Regions from separate parts of the Geobacillus sp. B4113_201601 genome, predicted to be linked through region 2. Evidence: riboswitches for the same ligand, from Rfam matches in the RefSeq annotation. Region 2 holds a riboswitch; each other region holds the start of a gene.

The links. A riboswitch is a leader RNA that binds a small molecule or an ion and turns the genes downstream of it on or off. The one in region 2 is predicted to bind S-adenosylmethionine.
Positions count from the first base shown of each region.
Region 1: another riboswitch for S-adenosylmethionine. It lies ahead of B4113_RS04850 (bifunctional homocysteine S-methyltransferase/methylenetetrahydrofolate reductase); the one in region 2 lies ahead of B4113_RS14730 (phosphoadenylyl-sulfate reductase).
Region 3: another riboswitch for S-adenosylmethionine. It lies ahead of B4113_RS04015 (VOC family protein); the one in region 2 lies ahead of B4113_RS14730 (phosphoadenylyl-sulfate reductase).

Region 1 covers NZ_LQYX01000035.1:60,214-65,335, reverse strand. Annotated here, with positions in the region: gene metH (methionine synthase) at 1-1,464, opposite strand, end outside; gene B4113_RS04850 (bifunctional homocysteine S-methyltransferase/methylenetetrahydrofolate reductase) at 1,457-3,307, opposite strand; SAM riboswitch class I at 3,379-3,481, opposite strand; gene B4113_RS20055 (hypothetical protein) at 4,332-4,508, shown strand; gene B4113_RS04845 (uberolysin/carnocyclin family circular bacteriocin) at 4,546-4,758, shown strand; gene B4113_RS04840 (hypothetical protein) at 4,823-5,122, shown strand, end outside.
Region 2 covers NZ_LQYX01000101.1:25,373-30,494, reverse strand. Annotated here, with positions in the region: gene B4113_RS14740 (low molecular weight protein-tyrosine-phosphatase) at 1-444, opposite strand, end outside; gene B4113_RS14735 (DUF1128 domain-containing protein) at 662-886, shown strand; SAM riboswitch class I at 1,095-1,201, shown strand; gene B4113_RS14730 (phosphoadenylyl-sulfate reductase) at 1,331-2,038, shown strand; gene sat (sulfate adenylyltransferase) at 2,152-3,312, shown strand; gene cysC (adenylyl-sulfate kinase) at 3,325-3,936, shown strand; gene cobA (uroporphyrinogen-III C-methyltransferase) at 4,086-4,862, shown strand; gene B4113_RS14710 (sirohydrochlorin chelatase) at 4,874-5,122, shown strand, end outside.
Region 3 covers NZ_LQYX01000029.1:13,923-19,044, forward strand. Annotated here, with positions in the region: gene opp4A (oligopeptide ABC transporter substrate-binding protein) at 1-1,474, shown strand, start outside; SAM riboswitch class I at 1,525-1,629, shown strand; gene B4113_RS04015 (VOC family protein) at 2,054-2,437, shown strand; gene B4113_RS04020 (PaaI family thioesterase) at 2,992-3,474, shown strand; gene B4113_RS04025 (PaaI family thioesterase) at 3,865-4,281, opposite strand; gene hutG (formimidoylglutamase) at 4,425-5,122, shown strand, end outside.

The sequences.
Region 1 (5,122 bases), on a different contig from region 2:
GCGGTTCACGAGCAAGTCATACGAACGCAAGGCGATCTCGAGCTTCCGTTCGGCGGTGACCGCCATCCCTTGTTCATCGATCGTCCCGACCACAACGGCGGCGCCGTAGCGGTGCAGCAGCGGCACGACGTTGGCAAAGCGCTCTTCGCCGTCTTCGAGGTTGATCGAGTTAATGATCGCCTTTCCTTGTGAATACGTGAGGGCGCGCTCGATGACACGCTCGTCGGTCGAGTCAATGACGAGCGGCACTTTTACTTTTTTGACGACTTCGCGGACGAACTGTTCCATGTCGGAAAGCTCATCACGGTCCGGATCGGCGAGGCAAATGTCGATGACATGGGCGCCGTTTTTCACTTGGGCGCGGGCGATTTCCGCCGCTTCTTCGTATTTGCCTTCGGCGATGAGGCGCTTAAATTTGCGCGAGCCGATGACGTTCGTCCGCTCACCGACAAAAAGCGGGCGCATCGTTTCATCGTAGATGAGCGCTTCAATGCCGGAGACGGCGTGCGTGTCAAACGAGGACGGGATCGGCCGCGGCGGAATGTGGCGCACCGCTTCGGCGATGGCCCGGATATGGTCCGGCGTCGTGCCGCAGCACCCGCCGACGATGTTGATCCATCCTTTTTCGGCAAAGCGGCGGATTTTTTCCGCGAGCATCTCCGGTGTTTCATGGTAATGCCCTTCTTCGTCCGGCAGGCCGGCGTTCGGGTAGCAGCTGACCGCCGTGTCGGCAAGCGAGGCGAGCGTGCGCAAATGATCGGTCATAAACTCCGGGCCGGTCGCGCAGTTTAAGCCGACGGCGATCGGCTTCATGTGGCGGATCGAGATGAAAAACGAATCGATCGCCTGCCCGGCAAGCGTTGTACCCATCGGCTCGATCGTGCCGGAAATCATGAGCGGCACGCGGCGGCCGACCGCTTCAAACGCTTTGGAAATGCCGATGAATCCCGCTTTGACATTCAAGGCATCTTGGCACGTTTCCAAAAGGAGAAGGTCGACGCCGCCCAAAAGCAGTCCGCGCGCCTGTTCTTCATAGGCGGCAACGAGTTCGTCAAACGTCGCTCCGCCCGTGACCGACAAAGTTTTCGTCGTCGGCCCCATCGAACCGGCGACAAAGCGCGGCCAGTCGGGCGTCGCGAACGCCTCGGCCGCTTGTTTGGCGAGCTTCGCTGCTTCGATGTTCAGCTCGAGCGCCAAATGGCCAAGTCCGTATTCATCAAGGACGATGCGCGTCGCCCCGAACGTGTTCGTTTCAATGATGTCCGCGCCGGCTTCCAAGTACGCTTCATGAATGCGGCGGATGACGTGCGGGGCGGTGATGGTCAAGTATTCGTTGCACCCTTCATACGCCTCGCCGCCAAAGTCGGCGGCTGATAAGTTGGCGCTTTGGATCATGGTGCCCATGGCGCCGTCGATGACAAGAATTTTTCGCTGCAGCTGTTGTTCGAAGATGAGGTCAGCCATGCACAACCTTCCTTTCTTTCGCGGCCGCTTCTTTTTCGTGAATGTAGCGGACGAGCTCCACCGTCATGTCGTAGCGCAAAAACGGCGTAATGAAATAAATGCCGTGAAACAAGTCGAACGCCGCATCAATGAGCGCTTTGGCGATGGCGATTCCTTCGCGCGCCGCCCGCACCGGGTCGTCGCCGCAGGCGGCCATGCGGGCGCGAATATCGTCGGACAGCGTAATGCCCGGCACCTCATGATGCAAAAACTCGGCGTTGCGCGCGCTCACAAGCGGCATAATGCCGATGTAAATCGGCGCATTCAAATGTTTCGTCGCTTCGTGCACGGCCATGATTTTCTCTTCCGAGTAAACCGGTTGAGTCAAGAAATAATGGGCGCCGCACTGAATTTTTTTCTCCATCCGCTCAACGGCCTTATCCAAATGGCGGACATTCGGATTGAACGCCGCGCCGATCGAGAAGTTCGTTTTTTGTCCGAGCGGTTTGCCCGAATACGACAATCCCTCATTAAACTGGCGGATCAAGCGGATTAAATCAAACGACGATAAATCGTACACCGATGTCGCTCCCGGAAAGTCGCCGATTTTTGACGGGTCGCCGGTAATGGCGAGCACGTCGGTGATGCCGAGCGTATGCAGGCCCATCAAGTGTGACTGCAGGCCGATCAAGTTGCGGTCGCGGCACGTAATATGCACGAGCGGGCGGACGCCGAGCCGCTCTTTGATGATGGCCGCGACGGCGGCGTTGCTGATGCGCGGCGTGGCGAGCGAGTTGTCGGCCAGCGTCAGCGCGTCAATGCCGGCGTCATGGAGCGCTTTCGCCCCGGCGAGAAATTTGTCAATGCCCAATTTTTTCGGGGGATCGAGCTCGACGATCACCGAGCGGCGGGCGCGGACAAGTTCGGGAAGCGGCGTCGCTGATGATGGAATGTCGGATTGGACCGACACCGGCACGGCGCGTCGTTTGACCGTTTTTTCCGTTACCGGCGTCCGGTCTTGCAGCGCCCGCGCCATCGCTTCAATATGGTTCGGCGTCGTGCCGCAGCATCCGCCGAGCAGCCGCACCCCTTGGTCGCGAAACGCTTTCGCCGTTTCCTCGAAGTATTCGGCATTCGTCTCATAGACGAGCCGGCCATCGCGATAGTCGGGGAGGCTCGCGTTCGGGTACGCCGATAAAAAGGCGCGCGTTGGCAGCGGCACTTCCTCGAGCGATTGAAGCATATAGTACGGCCCGAGCCGGCAGTTGAGCCCGACGACATCGGCGCCAAGCGCTTCTAAGCGGGCGAGGGCGTCAGCGAGCGGCGTGCCGTCTTGCAAGACGCCCACTTCATGGAGCGACACATGGGCGATGACCGGCAAGTCCGTCTCTTTGCGGGCGATGGCGAGCACCGTCTCCAACTCTTCTAAATCGTAATACGTCTCGAGCAGCACGCCGTCCACTCCCTCCGCCAGCAAGACAAACAGCTGCTCGCGGAACGTCCGCTTCACTTCATCAAGCGGCACGGCGCTTTTGTTTAACGTGCGCAGCCCGCCAATGGTCCCGAGCACGTACGCCCGACCGTTGGCGGCTTGCCTAGCGAGCCGCACCGCCGCCCGGTTGATGGCCGGCACCTCATCTTGCAAGCCGTAGCGGGCGAGTTTCACATAGTTGGCGCCGTAGGTATTCGTCTGGATGACGTCGGCGCCTGCCGCGATATAGGCTTCGTGAATATGGACGATGTCTTCCGGTTTCGATAGATTCAATTCTTCAAAACAACGGTCAACGCCATGCGAATAGAGAAGCGTCCCCATCGCCCCATCGGCGATCAGCACGCGTTGTTTCAACTCATCAAGCAATCCCACGTTCCATTTCCCCCGTTTCTTGGCAAGTAAAAGAAAAAAGCCTTCTAAGAAGAAGACTTTCCGTTCGCTTCTTCTTATCTTCCAGGCTGCTGCCTGTCTGGATTTAGCACCTTGGCCGCCCGCCAGGTTGCTGAGGGTTCACCGGGCCAGTCCCTCCCCCTCTCTTGATAAGAAAATTCGTATCCAATTGTATCGTCCCGTTTGGGTGATTACTATATAATTTAATGTATTTTTTGAAATTATTCAATACAGTGAAGCAAGAAATTTGCCAAAGATTTGCCCGATCAAGGGAGAAGGAACTCTTGTATGATTGCAAAAATCGGAAATAGCGCTACAAACACCTGCCGCCATGCGGGCAATCGGTGTTTTCTCTTTGCTTGCCAATCGAACGTTCAGCAGGGAAAGACATTCTCCAGTGGCCGATGTTCAACGAAGCCATGCGCTGTTTTCCGATTGAGGCTGGTGAAAAACCGTTGTCACACACCAATCAGAGGCATTTTCATTCAGAAAAGTTCCATGAGCAGCGCGACTTGCCCTCCACCCAGGCATGAAAATCTCGCGTCAGGCCGGCATTTTCATTCAGAAAAGAAAGTGGATTCCACTAAGTCTCTCTAATTGAGAAATAGGTGAAATCAGTAGTATGTTGCACTAAGTCCACCGACCTCTATTGTGTTTTGGCTATTGAACATCTCCTTGCGCTGACACCAATTTCTTACCAATCGCTTTTTTGCTTAGTTCATCACCATAACGTGCACTTCTCTGAACAGGTGTAGGCAAAAAATGATTTGTTCCTATTCTTTCGTGGATGCATAAGTTAAGGCATGTCATGAAATACAACTTTTAGTGAAGAGCCTTTTGTTTCGATAGCACAAAAAATGTCGAAATATGTTAAAAAAAGACGAAAAACGTCAACTCATTTCTCTTTTTTTTTAATTTTTTTTTAAGAGTCAAAGTGTATAATAAAAAATGGATGATGTTAACAAGGAATTTAATAGAAATGGCGTCACAGACAGGAGTGAAATAGATGAAACGATGGTCGTGGCCGTATTTTATTCTCATTAGCCTGCCGTTTGTGTTGTTTATTGTCCTTGCCTTTGGTTTAAAAGCGGCTAAGATGCCAATGTGGGGAAAAATCGCATTGATTGCGGCCGTTCTTGTTTATGGGATCGTTTATTCGCGTTTATTGCGGAAAATAAAATAAAGTCCGATCGGATTTGAAATACGAGTAGTTCACGCTTATTGCCAGAACGCTCGGCGTGTCGCAAGCAGTTGCTACAACTGTTGTTTCGATCGTGCTGACCGGCTCCACGCTCGTTTCGATGATTCTTGGAATTACTGCGATTTTGTCAGGCGGAGTCGATGCCATTTTGGAAATTGGCTGGTCAGCGTTTGTAGCAACGGTGAAAAAAATAGTGGCTGAGCGGGAACAAAAAGCGGCTATTGCATGGTAACATGGAAACCGGCAGGGGGAGAAAGGCCCCCTGCCGTTCCTATGAGATGAAAGGGGGAAGAGCCGTGAGACTCGTATGGCTATGGTATCTCCAAAAACAGCGAAGCAGTATCGCCCCTTTACAGCGAAAATCACCGTTTTCCCCGCGGACGACACTGTTGTTGTTGGAAGCGACGAAATGGCTCATTTCGTCGGCGCTCGTTGCAGTGATCTGTTTTCGATCGACAATGATGTTTCGTCCTGTTGTGACGATGTTGATTCTTTTCTTTTTATCGGTCGGTCCTCTAATCGGGGTTTCGCTGGAGTCAAAAGAGGCGTTGGAGCGCCGCTACCATTTTGACTATTTGCGGTTGTCTAGTGTGCGG
Region 2 (5,122 bases):
TTCCAGTAAATGCTCGCATCCCGCTCGGATCAGGCGATACACTTCGGCAAAATTGCCCGTATAGTACGGGTCTGGCACGTCGTCCGTTTCCCGTTCCGGCACGAAATCGAGCAGCCGAGCGATCACCGCTCTCGACCGGGGGCCGGCCAACCGCCGCAAATCGTTCAAATTGGTGGCATCCATGGCGATGATATAATCGAACTCCTCCAAGTCGCGGCGGGCGACTTGCCGGGCGCGGATGCCGGAATAATCGATCTTGTTCTCGCTTAAAATTCGCCGCGTTCCCGCATGCGGTGGTTCTCCCACATGCCAGCTGCCCGTTCCCGCCGAATCAACGGTGATGACATGCTCTAGTCCCCGCTCTTTCACCAAATGGCGAAAAACAGCTTCCGCCATCGGCGAACGGCAGATGTTTCCAAGACAAACGAACAGCACTTTCACCATCCGAAACGGCCTCCCTTTCGCCATCGTGATGAACATCGTTTCATTCGGTATTGTTTCTTTTTTCTCGCCGGCCTAGCCTCTCTTTCACCGCACAGGCCCACCTCTCCATTTTACCATACCGTCTGTTTCTCGGCTGGGCAACAGACGATCTTCTCTCCCGCTTTTCAGCGCCGGTGTGGTACAATACATGATAACCGTTATGAAAGGAGCGCGAATCATGGACTTATCCAAACCGTCGGCGGAAAACGTCGAATACATGATTGACCAATTGAAACAAAAATTAAAAATGCTCAATTGGGAAGCGATGAAGCCATCACATTTTTCCGAGGAATGGTACGATGAATTGAAAGAGATTTTCGAGATGGTGATGAAACGCGAGGCGTTCAGTCCGAGTGAAATGCAAGCCATTGTGGAAGAACTCGGGAATCTGCGCAAAAAGTAAAGGCTTGCCGGTCGTAAGGACGCGCGGTTTTGAAGGGCGGAAAACGGGGCGTCTTTCCGCCGAACCGCGGGGTTCGCTGACATGACGCACCGGCCAGCCATGATCCAAAGGCGCTTGCCCGCCACGATAAACATAATTCCCATCGAAAAACTAGGATTGACATCGGCGGCAATTGTGCTAAAATTTTAATCAATTCCATCATTGCATACGCTTATCAAGAGCGAGGGAGGGACTGGCCCGATGAACTCCGGCAACCTGCTCTGGCTAGCAAGGTGCCAATTCCAGCAAAATGGGTTCCATTTTGAAAGATAAGGCGGCGCTAATTCTTCCGCTCTTTCCACAATCAAAATGGGAAGGGCATTTTTGTCGCCGAGCTGCCGCTTGCTGAGTAAATATCCAACTAATCACGTTGATTTTCTTTGGTTTTATAAGGAGGGAAAAACGATGCTCACGTACGATCAGTGGGAAACGGCAGAAAAACCGTCTTTTCCGTCTGACAATGAAACAAAAGGAGCGCTTGACGTTCTCGCTTGGGCGTACCGCGAGTACGGTGATGAAATGGTGTACGCCTGTAGCTTTGGCATCGAAGGCATCGTGCTGATCGATCTGATTTCCCAAGTGAAACCGGATGCGGAAATCGTCTTTCTCGACACGGGCCTGCATTTTCAAGAAACGTATGACACGATCGAAAAAGTGAAAGAAAAATATCCTTCGCTCCGCATCGTGATGAAACGCCCGTCACTGACGTTGGAACAACAAGCCGCCCAGTTTGGCGATGAACTATGGAAGCGCGATCCGAACAAATGTTGCGAGCTGCGCAAAGTCATTCCGCTGCGTGAAGCGCTGACCGGGGTGACCGCCTGGATTTCCGGCTTGCGCCGCGAACAATCGCCGACGCGGCGCCATGTCGAATACATCAATAAGGATGACAAATTCCGTTCGGTCAAAGTCTGTCCGCTCATTCATTGGACATGGAAAGACGTATGGAACTACGTGTATAAGCACGATCTTCCGTACAACGTGCTTCATGACCGCGGCTACCCGAGCATCGGCTGCGCTCCGTGTACAGCGCCGGCAGTCGATCCGAACGATTTGCGCTCCGGGCGCTGGGCCGGCCAAGGGAAGACCGAGTGCGGGCTCCATCTCACATAGGAGGAACCCATCGTATGCTCCTTGCGATTGCGTTTCTCATTTCCTTTTTCTTCGCCATGAACATGGCGGCATGTAAGCGATTTTTCAGTCTATCAATCTAGGAGGTTATGAACATGAGCGTAAGCATCCCGCATGGCGGCACATTAATCAATCGTTGGAATCCCGATTATCCGCTTGACGAAGCATCCAAAACGATCGAACTGTCGAAAGCGGAATTAAGCGATTTGGAATTGATCGGCACGGGGGCGTACAGCCCGCTCACCGGCTTTTTAACGAAAGCGGACTACGACGCGGTTGTGGATACGATGCGCCTCGCTGACGGCACCGTCTGGAGCATTCCGATCACGCTCGCGGTGACGGAGGAGAAAGCGAAAGAACTTGCCGTCGGCGATAAAGCGAAGCTCGTTTATAACGGCGACGTGTACGGCGTCATCGAAATCGCTGATATGTACCGCCCGGACAAAACAAAAGAAGCCACGTTCGTTTACAAAACGGATGAACTCGCCCACCCTGGCGTGCGCAAACTGTTTGAAAAACCGGATGTGTACGTCGGCGGGGAAGTCACGCTTGTCAAACGGACCGATAAAGGACCGTTCGCCGCGTTTTATTTCGATCCGGCCGAAACGCGGAAGCGGTTTGCCGAACTCGGCTGGAACACCGTTGTCGGCTTCCAAACGCGCAACCCGGTTCACCGCGCTCACGAATACATTCAAAAATGCGCGCTTGAGATCGTCGACGGCTTGTTTTTAAACCCGCTCGTCGGTGAAACGAAAGCAGATGACATTCCGGCTGACATCCGGATGGAAAGCTACCAAGTGCTGCTGGAAAACTATTATCCGAAAGACCGCGTCTTCCTTGGCGTCTTCCAAGCGGCCATGCGCTATGCCGGACCGCGCGAGGCCATTTTCCATGCCATGGTGCGCAAAAACTTCGGCTGCACGCACTTCATCGTCGGCCGCGACCACGCCGGTGTCGGCAATTACTACGGCACGTATGACGCACAAAAAATCTTCTCGAACTTTACGGCCGAAGAGCTCGGGATCACGCCGCTCTTTTTCGAACATAGCTTTTATTGCACGAAATGCGAAGGCATGGCGTCAACGAAAACGTGCCCGCATGATGCTGAGCATCATGTCGTTCTTTCCGGCACGAAAGTTCGTGAAATGCTTCGCAACGGCCAAGTGCCGCCAAGCACGTTCAGCCGCCCGGAAGTCGCCGCCGTCTTGATCAAAGGATTGCAACAGCGCGAAGCGGTCACCCCGTCAACGCGGTAAAGGAGGAGCGTCATGAGCACGAACATCGTTTGGCATCAAACATCGGTCACGAAACAAGACCGGCGCGAGCGCAACAGCCATCATAGCGCCATCCTTTGGTTCACCGGGCTGTCCGGCTCCGGCAAATCAACGGTGGCGAACGCCGTTTCCAGACGGCTGTTTGAGCTCGGCATTCAAAACTACGTATTAGACGGTGACAACATCCGCCACGGGCTCAACAAAGACCTCGGCTTTTCCGCCGCCGACCGGACGGAAAACATCCGCCGCATCGGTGAAGTGGCCAAACTGTTTGTCGACAGCGGCCAGTTTGTTCTAACCGCCTTTATTTCCCCGTTTGCCGAAGACCGGGCGCTCGTCCGCCGTCTCGTCGACGAGGACGAGTTTATCGAAATTTATGTTAGCTGTCCGCTTGAAGAATGTGAAAAACGCGACCCAAAAGGGCTGTACGAAAAAGCGCGCCGCGGGGAAATTCGCGAATTTACCGGCATCGACTCGCCGTACGAAGCGCCGACAGCGCCGGAGCTGACGATCGAAACCGACCGCTATTCGGTCGAAGAATGCGTCGAGCAAGTGCTCGCTTATTTGCGCGAACGGAGAATGATCCCGGCAGCGAAGGCGGACTGATTGTTCCTCCTTTGCTCAAAAGAACGGAAGAACATTTGCCAAAGTCGTTTGCGCACAAAAGCAAACGATGTACAATAAAAAGCACAGCTAGGCATTCACGCCGCGCTCCGGCGGTTGGCTGAATCATGCACGAAGGGGCGGAAACAACGATGGGAAAAGTCTACCTTGTCGGCGCCGGCCCTGGCGATCCGGAACTGATCACCGTCAAAGGACTAACATGCATTCAACGGGCGGATGTCATTTTGTACGACCGTCTCATTAACGAAGAGTTGTTGTCATACGCCAAGCCGGACGCTGAATTGATCTTTTGCGGGAAGCTGCCCGGCTGCCACGCCATGCAGCAGGAAACGATCAACCGCGCGCTCGTCCTGCATGCCAAAAAGGGGAAAACTGTCGTCCGCTTAAAAGGCGGCGATCCATTCGTGTTCGGGCGCGGCGGCGAAGAGGCGGAAGCGCTCGTCAAGCATGGGATTGAGTTTGAGATCGTTCCCGGTGTCACCTCTGCCATCGCCGCAGCGGCGTATGCCGGCATCCCGGTCACCCATCGCGAGTTCAGCTCAAGCGTCGCCTTTGTCACCGGGCACCGGCGCGAAGGAAGCGGCGACGAAATTCAATGGGAAAGCTTAGCCAAAGGCATCGACACCATTGCCATTTATATGGGGATTCAGCGCTTATCCTCCATCTGCGGCCAACTGATGAAATATGGGAAGTCGCCCGAAACACCGGCGGCGGTCATCGAATGGGGAACGACCTCCGCCCAACGCACGGTCACTGGCACGTTAGCGACGATCGCCGAAATCGCCGCCAACGAGCAAATGCGAAATCCGAGCATGGTCATCATCGGGGAGGTCGTGCGGCTGCGCGCGAACATTCAATGGTATGAGCGGCTGTTGTGGTCCTCTGCGGCCGCTGGCGCCACATCGTGAGGCGGTTCGCCATGGAAGCTGTTTTATACGTCAGCCACGGCAGCCGCGTCGCTGCCGCGCGCTTGGAAGCGACCCGTTTCTTCGAGCAATGCAAGGCAGCCGTCGACATCCCGATTCAAGAACTTTGCTTTATCGAACTGGCGGAACCGGATATCATCACCGGGGTTGACCGTTGCGTCGCCCAAGGAGCGACGCGCATCATTGTCATTCCGCTTTTGCTCCTATCGGCCGGACACGCCAAACGCGACATTCCGGCGGCG
Region 3 (5,122 bases), on a different contig from region 2:
TGAAATTACGAATGACGGTGCTGCAACGTATGAGCTATCTAAAGATAAAAAGACGATGACGATCCGCATCAAAGACAACGTCAACTGGCATGACGGCCAGCCGGTGACCGCCGAAGACTTGGAGTACGCCTATTTGGTCATTGGCAGTAAAGATTACACCGGCGTCCGCTATGGCGATGCGCTCATCCAAGGCATCGTTGGAATGGAAGAGTATCATAGCGGCAAAGCGAATAAAATTTCTGGCATTAAAGTCATCGACAAAAAGACGTTGACGATTACATGGAAACAGGCCAATCCGTCGGTGTTGACCGGCATTTGGGCCTATCCGCTGCCGAAGCATTACTTGAAAGACATTCCGATCAAAGACTTGGCGAAATCGGATAAAATTCGGAAAAACCCGATCGGCTTCGGACCGTTCAAAGTGAAGAAAATCGTTCCGGGCGAGTCGGTCGAGTTTGTTCGCAATGATGACTATTGGGATGGCAAACCAAAATTGAAGGGTGTCATTTTAAAAGTCGTCAGCCCGAAAGTCATTTTGCAAGCGATGAAAAAAGGGGAAATCGATGTTGCAGAATTCCCAACTGACCAATATGTGAATGCTAAAGGAACAAAAAATATTCAGTTTATCGGCAGAATAGATTTGGCGTACAACTATATCGGCTTTAAACTCGGCCACTGGGATGCGAAAAAGCAAGAAAACGTCATGGACAATCCGAAATTCCAAAACAAAAAACTGCGCCAAGCGATGGCGTACGCCATCAACACCCAAGAGGTGGCCGACCGCCTGTATCATGGCTTACGCTTCCCGGCGAACACGCTCATTCCGCCGTCGTTCCCGGGCTACCATGACAATTCGATCAAAGGGTATACGTACAATCCGGAAAAAGCGAAACAATTGCTGGATGAAGCGGGATATAAAGATGTGGATGGCGATGGCCTCCGCGAAGATCCGAACGGCAAAAAATTCAAGATCAACTTCTTGGCGATGAGCGGCGGGGACATCGCTGAACCGTTGGCCAAGTTTTATATGCAATGCTGGAAAGATGTGGGTCTCGATGTTCAGCTTGTGGACGGACGCTTGGCGGAGTTCAACTCTTTCTATGATATGGTCAAAAAAGATGATCCGAAAGTGGACGTTTACGCAGCCGCGTGGGCGACGGGCACGGACGTCGATCCATACGGATTGTATGGACGGAACGTCATGTTCAACTACTCGCGCTGGGTCAATGAGAAAAACGATGAACTGTTGGAAAAAGGCCATTCGGAGCAGGCGTTTGACAAAGAATATCGCCGGAAAATTTACAGTGAATGGCAACAGCTGATGAACGAAGAAGTTCCGGTCATTCCGACGCTGTATCGCTTCTCCATCCTTGCGGTTAACAACCGCGTCGCCAACTTTACGGTCGATCCGGGCTCGAAACTGACGTGGAAAGATGTCGGCGTCACGTCCGAGCAACCGGAAGTCGAACAATGACGATTGCCGCCTTTGATGATGTATGATAAGATAGAAGACAAATTGCATACGTCTTATCAAGAGTGGGCGAGAGAACGGGCTTGATGACCCCACAGCAACCTGCCGCTGGCAAGGTGCTAACACCCGCAAAGCGATGTCGCTTTGGATGATAAGAACGGCCACCCCCTTTCGCGTCATTCCGAGGCGGAAGGGGGTTTTTGATGATGGGAGGTGAGGGGGCGTGGCGGAACGACTGTCGCTCCGCGCTTGCATGGCGGCGCATGTGGTGGCGGCGACGTTTCCCGTTCACGTCATGCGCTGCGTGCGGACGGAGCTCATCCGGTTCGATCGCTAGGCGGTCGTGCATATCGACTGCGGGGACGGCTATGTCCACCTGTATGGGAAACCCAAGGAACGATGGTTTCCCTCGTGCTGACGAACGATGAGGCGGAGGGATGGAAAGCGGAGGGGGCGTACGCCCTTGATCGCTATCTATGGCAGGGGCTAGGAAAAAATACGTTTTCCACCGTCAATGACCCCGTATTTGCGGGCTGTGTTTTCCATTGAATCGTAGAACGTGAGAGAAAGGAAGAACAGCGGATGGCAGTCAAAAAATTTGAACACGTCGGCATCCAAGTGAAAGATATTGAAACATCGAAAGTATTTTATCAAAACGTCGTCGGCCTCGAGCTGCTCAGCGAGATGATTCATACGAACGGGACGATGAAACTGGCGTTTTTGGGGCTTGACGGCCAAGTCATCGTTGAGCTCATCGAAGGATACAATCCGGATTTGCCGACGGAAGGAAAAGTGCATCACGTCGCATTTACGGTCGAAGGCATTGAACAGGAGAAAGAGCGGCTCGTGTCGCTTGGCGTTCCGCTCGTTTGGGAGGACATTACCGCGCTTCCGAACGGGGCGAAATATTTGTTTTTCCTCGGCCCGGACGGGGAATGGATCGAATTTTACGAACCGGAACGATAAGAAGAATGAAAACAGGCAGCCCGCGATTTTGCATCGATCGGGCTTTGGGCGTCAGAGCGTGGCTGGCGCCTCTTTCTATTTTTTTGCCTTGACCGCACATCGACCGGTGGCATAGAAGGCCGGTGAAAAACCGCTGTCACACACCAATGGGCGGCCTTTTTAATCAGAAAAGTTTCATGGGCAGTGTGATCTGCCCTCCACCGAGGCGTGAAAATCTCGCGTCAGTTCGGCATTTTCACGGAAAGTTCCATGGGCAACGGTTTGCCCTCCACCCAAGGATGAAAATCCGCGTCAGTTCGGCATTTTTATAGAAAATGGGTGGCCATCCGTATTTTTCCCGAAATCACCATCCTTATAGGTCCTGTCAGCTTCGTTTTGTACGGATGGCAGTCCGTGTGTGGGCTGACATGTGGGAATGATTCCTGATGGAGCCACTTCGTTGTTCATGACGGTCATTGTAGCATGGACAGCAACTTTAGGGCAAAAAGTGCGCTTTAGGGTCGAGACTTTTTCAATTGGATGATATACTAAGAATAAAGAGGGGAGGAGATGTCATGGAAGAAACGATCGTTCACGCCATTCAAGACGACTATCCGGAGGAATTCGCTTGGTGCTATGGCTGCGGCCGTTTGAATGAGACGGGCCACCATTTCCGCACCGGATGGCAAGGGGACAAGACGGTGACCGTATACACGCCGCGCCCCGAACATACTGCCATCCCTGGGTTTGTATACGGTGGATTGATCGCCTCGCTCATCGACTGCCACGGTACTGGTTCAGCAGCGCTGGCGCTGCACCGGAAAAACGGCCATGAGCCGGGTAGCGGGGAGACGCCGCCGCGCTTTGTCACCGCTTCGCTGCACGTCGATTTTCTCAAACCGACGCCGCACGGGGTGCCGCTTGTGGCCATCGGCACGGTGACGGAAATTCACCCGAAAAAATGGCAAGTTGACACCGAAGTGTTTGCGAACGGTGAATTATGCGCCCGCGGGCAAGTCGTCGCCGTCGTGATGCCGAAAACGTTTGTCCGCTCTTAACAAGCAACGGAAAGCGCCGAAAAGCCGCTGTTTTTTGACAGCGCTTTCTTCGGCGCTTTGTCACTGGGGGCGGTTAGGAACTGAGCGCCCCCTGCAGTTCGGCTCGCGCTGGCGGGCAAAGCCCATCATCATTCCCCCTGCCCGTTGTGAAGAGCCAAGGCGTCCGGAGTCGTTGTCCGAAATGCCGCTTTCTTTCCAGTAGGTTTTGAGGGGCGGTGATTTAAGGAAACAGGCCGCTTACCGGCCTCGCTTCTTAAATAGAAAAGCCTTGTCGCGTCAGAATCGTCTTTCACACGCTCCCCCCATTGTCCGAAAGAAACAACCGCTTTTCACCAGCCTGTTTGGCCTTCTTTCGGAATCCTGCCCATGACCCGCTCGCACGAATGACCTTCATCGTTTTTCCATGATGATCACGGATGACGTGGCGCTCGCCACCTCTTTGCCGCTTTGCCGCACGGTGGCGGTCACATAAACGACCGTTCGCCCGGGTTTTTCCACTAGCGCCTCGATTTCCGCTTCCCCCGCTTCCAGCGGACGATGAAACGTCGTGTGCAAATTGATCGAAGCGTGCATTTGGTTATCGCGAAGCAAGGTCGTCACCGCATACGCCATCACAATATCCGCAGCTGCGCCGACAAACCCGCCCATAATGACGCCGTTGCCGTTGAGCAGCGATTCGCTTACCTTCCATACTCCTTTCGCATAGCCGTCCCGGGCTTCTGTCAAGCGAACGCCGAGCGTTGTATCGCACGGCGGCGGCGCGCTTTGGCCGGCGATGACGTCATGTAAGTTGACGGTTGATTTCATGCTGTGTCCCCCTTTCTGTTGTCGATCTGTATTCTTTTATTCGCGGGAAAGAGGCGATTTCCTCTTTCTGCCCCTGCAAGAAGGAGAACGGCAAAGCGGCAGCGAAAGAAACAGGTAGCTGATCGTCGAAAGGAGATGGTTCGATGTATCAACAACCCGAGCAAAGTCGCTGGACGGGGAGGGTGGACAGTGTGAGCGATGAACGGGCGTTTCGCCTCCATCAGCGCATCCGCCTGTTGGATTTATCGCAGCCGTTGGCGCCGATGGAACGAGCAGCGGCTCTCATCGGCTTTGCCTGCGACGAGGGCGTGCGCCGCAACCAAGGCCGTCAAGGGGCGAAAGAGGCGCCGGCCGCTGTGAAAGCGGCGTTGGGCCGGCTGCCATGGCATCTTCCGCAAGGCGCGTCCATCTTTGATGCCGGCGATGTCGTTTGCGTGGACGGACAGCTCGAACAAAGCCAAGCCGAACTCGGCAAAGCCGTCGCCCGCCTGCTGCGAAGTGGCGCGGTGCCGGTGGTGATCGGCGGCGGCCATGAGACGGCGTATGGCCATTATTTGGGCGTCCGTGAAGCGCTTGGGCCGAACGCCCGCCTTGGCATCATCAACATTGACGCTCATTTCGATTTGCGGCCGTATGATAACGGGCCGACATCCGGGACGATGTTTCGGCAAATTTTGGATGAGGACAAACAGGTAGGGTATTGCTGCTTAGGCATTCAGAAGCTCGGCAACACGGCGGCGCTGTTTGCGGATGCACAGCGGTACGGATGCGAGTACATGCTGGAAGAACAGCTGACTGCGGGGCCGATGGAGGCAGCGTATGAACAGATCGAACGATTTGC